2 regions of the Noviherbaspirillum sp. ST9 genome follow, and region 1 is predicted to be linked to the other one. Evidence: predicted binding sites of a transcription regulator. Region 1 holds the regulator's gene; the other holds the start of a gene.
What was found. Region 1 encodes FNR, which switches genes on or off when oxygen is low (the NO sensors DNR and NnrR bind a similar motif). Its sites were predicted from a motif close to TTGATNNNNATCAA; they were not measured.

Region 2: a site for FNR is predicted at 974-987, ahead of ACNOHI_RS20610 (universal stress protein). Genes of this name have one in related genera too.

The regions. Positions count from the first base shown of each region.
Region 1 covers NZ_JBLWFR010000005.1:61,862-64,048, reverse strand. Annotated here, with positions in the region: gene ACNOHI_RS12240 (FixH family protein) at 1-374, shown strand, start outside; gene ACNOHI_RS12235 (hypothetical protein) at 574-831, shown strand; gene fnr (fumarate/nitrate reduction transcriptional regulator Fnr) at 891-1,661, opposite strand; gene ACNOHI_RS12225 (methyltransferase domain-containing protein) at 1,912-2,187, shown strand, end outside.
Region 2 covers NZ_JBLWFR010000009.1:107,252-109,438, reverse strand. Annotated here, with positions in the region: gene ACNOHI_RS20620 (Mut7-C RNAse domain-containing protein) at 1-347, opposite strand, end outside; gene ACNOHI_RS20615 (phasin family protein) at 352-885, opposite strand; gene ACNOHI_RS20610 (universal stress protein) at 1,057-1,896, shown strand; gene ACNOHI_RS20605 (translational machinery protein) at 2,114-2,187, opposite strand, start outside.

The sequences.
Region 1 (2,187 bases):
ACTACAAGCAGGGCAAGGCAATCAACCAGGACCTGAGCCGCGACCGCAAGGCAGCGGCGATGGGACTGAATGCTTCGCTGCGCTTCGATCCGGCGAGCGGAAAACTGGTCGGGTCGATCAGCAGCCAGGCGCAGCCGTTCTCCGGCAAGCTGTACGTGAACCTCGTGCACTCGACGCAGCCGATGAAAGATTTGAAACTCGAGGCAACGGCAGACCAGCAAGGCCAGTTCGCCATTGCAGTGCCTCTTCTCGATATCGCGCGCTGGAATGTGGTGGTCGAAGGCGAGCAGCGCGACTGGCGCCTTGCTGGCGAGTGGATGTGGCCGCAGCAGAAGCAGGTTGATATGAAGGCGGACCAGACGGTCCAAAGGTAACTCCGAAGTAGGATATTGTCTTACGTCTGGCAACAAATTCAATGCTGGTGCACAATATCCGCAGCACGATCGTTCTCATTCTCGTGAATGAGGTTCCCGAAATCGGGAATGTCAATAGTTCGAAAGTGGGAATGGTGACCAGTGCTAAATCCCGGTACAGCTTTACACCGATTGTTCGGAGTGAAAGGAGGGTAGGTTGATGGCGCGACTGATGATGGTCGTCTTGTGGCCGTCGTTTCTGGTGGCGATCGTTGCGGAGGGATTTTTCTTCTCGATGTTCGACCCCTACGACCTGTCGCTGTTCGGGACATATCCGGACATCAAGCCGCTGGCGGTCTACAGCATCGGGTTCTTCTGCTTCTGGCTGTTCTGTTCACTTGCCAGCATGCTCACCTTCTACCTGATGGCCGTGCCAAACGAGGCGCCCGCAGGCCGGCGCAACTTCCGGGGCTTGTAAAAAAACAAAGGCGAGGGCGCCATGCGCCGCTCGCCTTCTTTTTGGCCGCTACCGCGCGTTCAGGCGCAGGACTGCGTGCCTTGGGCGACTGCCTTGAGGGTGGTCGGGTCGAGCAATTCCAGTTCGCGGTTGTTCACCTTGATCCAGCCCTGCTTCTTGAACTTGGACAGCAGGCGGCTGATGCTTTCAATGGTCAGGCCGAGATAGTTGCCAATCTCTTCACGCGTCATCCGCAGCTGGAAGCTGGTGGACGAATAGCCGCGTACCGAATAACGTGCGGACAAATTCGTCAGGAAGGCTGCGAAACGCTGTTCCGCGCGCATATTCCCCAACAAAAGCATGACACTTTGCTCACGGGTGATTTCCTGGCTCATCATCCGGTGGAAGTGATGCAGCAGGGTGGGCATCTCGGCGAACAGCGCTTCCAGGCGGGCGAACGGGATTTCGCAGACTTCGCTGTCTTCCAGCGCGATCGCGTTGCAATGGTGGCGGTCCGTGCTGATGGCATCCATGCCGAGCAGCTCGCCGGCCATCTGGAAACCGGTGATTTGCTGATCGCCGCTCGGGTTGATCTGATGCGTCTTGAAGTGGCCCAGGCGGATGGCGTACAGGTTGGTAAAGGGATCACCCACGCGGTACAGGTGCGCGTCGCGCGGCACCTTGCGGCGGCGGCCGATGATCTGGTCCAGCTTCGCCATGTCCAGCTCGTTCAATCCCATCGGCAAGCACAGCTGATGCATGCTGCACGCCGAGCAGCGGGCGCGAAGCTCATGCACGGTAGCGGTCGGCTGCTGCACTTGCTGGGGCGGGAACGGGATGGTTTGAGTCATGTCGGCAGGATTTAGGCGGTGCAGGATCATTTTCGAGCCCTTTTCCAAACTTTAGGAATAATTGCTGTTATGGCCTTGAATTGAGCCAGGTCAAGCAATGTCATGCAAACCCCGTGCCAACTCACCCAAAACGGGTGAACAGGATGGCAATCCTGGCGCATCTTGCGGAATTGGATTCGGGGCGGGGGTCGATAATGTACCTCATTCCGCAAATGCTTGCGCCCAACTACCCATATCCGCAGGGAGACACATGCTGACCGAACGCGAGATCGAAAGCTGCTATCTGGGACAATTCATCCCGCTGCACTACCACCACAACATGCTGATGGACAGCCGCCGTATGGACGGCTTCAAGGCTGCCATCAACGCTGCCGTGTTTCCGGGGGCGAAGGTGCTGGAGCTTGGCGGCGGCACCGGCGTGCTGTCCTGGTTTGCCTCGGCCAAGGCCGAGAAGGTCTGGTGCGTGGAGTTCAACCCCGAGCTTGTGGCCGAGGCACGCCGCCTCCTGGCGAGGAACAAGGGCGGC
Region 2 (2,187 bases), on a different contig from region 1:
AAACCGAGCATGCGCAAGTCCTTCGCGAGTTGGCCCAGGTGCGCGTCCGCGATGAACCGGCCCGGTACGGAGGGCTCCGGCCGCAGGCGCACTGCCGGCTCCATATCGATCGAGGAAAAGACGGGATACACGCTCACCCGCTCGCCGTCCTTCAGCCGGTGCGAAAAATCCACCGCCACGTCATTGATGCGGATCAGTGCCACCTCGGTGTGCGGAACGCCCAGCGCCTCGATCATGTGCTTGACCGTCGCATCCCGCGAGCAGAGGTGGCTGAATGTGCGCTGGCGGTGCAGCGGCGCAAGGAAGTTGTTCAACTCGGCGTAGAAGCGGAAATGCGCGGTGGTCATCGCGCTAGCGCCCGCGGCGTGCGTAGGCAATGCGCAGCTTGCCGGACTCCCACGCAGGCGCGTTCAGGTTGAGCGCGAGCCGTCCGGCGCGGGCGGCGTCGGCGGGAAATCGGAATGCGCTGCCGGTCAGCGCCTGGAAGAAGGATGACATGGCCCGCCATCCATCCACCTCGCCGGGCCTGGCAAGACGCTCCCAGTGACGCGCGGGATCCGGCTGACTGGCGAAGACACGCAGCATGCCGCCCTGCATCTCGGCGATGATCGTGACCATGTAGTAGCCATAGTCCAGCGCGCGCTTCACCCCCGGGTGCACTTGGGCGGCCGCCAGGGACAAGAACTGTCTTGTGTCGCGGGCGGCGGCAAGTTGCCGTGTCGAAAAGTTGCTTTGCTCCAGCGTCAAGCGGAGCATTCCCATGTTCAGCTCGGCAACCTGGCGCATGCCCTGCACCAGCGTATCGCCGAACATCGTGCCAACAGCGAGCTGCCATGACACTTGCTCCCGTACCGCCCGGGAAACCTCGTCATGATTCGCGAGCATCCGATTCTCCTGCGCCGGTCCGTCCGGCGCCCCTTCATTTTATGTAGGGCACGAATGAAATCAAGGCAACGTCCGTCATCGCCTCGCTTTGATGCCTGTCAAATTTCCGAAGAGGCATCTTCGGAGGCATGCTGTGTCTAATCACGACCGCACGAAGCCGAAAAGCACACCATGCCCTACAAAACCATCCTGGTGCACGTGGATGAATCCAGCCGTGCGAGTGAACGCATCAAGATTGCCGCGGCGATTGCGATGGCGGAGCGTGCCCACCTGATCGGCACGGCAGTGACGGGCGCGTCACGCTACCTCCTGCAGTCGCGCATGCTGGCCGAACTCGATCCCAGCCTGCAGGCGCATCTCGCCTTCCTGCGCGGGCGCGCCGAGCGCGGCCTGGCGGATTTTGAGGCGGCGGTGCGCATGCTGCGCTTGTCGTCATACGAAAAGCATCTCGTGGACGACGAGGCCGGCGGAGGAATCTGCATGCAAGCGCGCTATGCGGACCTCGTCGTCATTGGCCAGTATGATCCGGAGGAAACCTCGCCGGTCGTGATGCCGGACTTTCCCCAGTACGTGGTGCTGCATTGCGCACGACCGGTACTGCTCGTGCCGCATGCCGGGCGTTTCGAGAATATCGGACGGCGCGTGCTGATCGCATGGGACGCCAGCATGCAGTCCACCCGTGCCGTCACCGATGCCATTCCATTGTTGCAGCGGGCCCATACGGTGGATGTGGTGGTGTTCAACGCCGGTGCGCAACAGCAATTGCAGAGCACGCGGCCTGGGGCGGACATTGCCGCCTACCTTGCTCGGCACGATATCAAGGTGGAAGTCTTGCGCCGGCGCACCGAGGAGCCGATAGGCGACGCGCTGCTTGCCCTCGTACAGGAACTCGGCGCCGACCTGATAGTGATGGGCGGTTACGGCCATACACGCTTCCGGGAAATCATTCCCGGGCGCGTCACTGAAAAAGTAATGGCTGCGGCAACCGTGCCGGTGATGATGTCCTGCTGACTTCGCCGCGATATCCCCGTCATTCCCGCGAAGGCGGGAATCCATGCTGAGTTTGTATCAATCAGCTCACTATGGATTCCCGCCTGCGCGGGAATGACGGACTACTTTATGCGATAGACCGAACGCACTTACCCGCCCGCACGCCAGACGACGGACAAAGGAGGGCGAGTCATGAACGGAATGGCGCGTTCTGCCCTTGCTCTTTTCCGATAACGCATCAAGCCGCAAGCGGCAATGCGCTGAAGTGCTTGCGCGCCCAGGGCACCATTTCTTCGTCGCTCGGGTGATCGA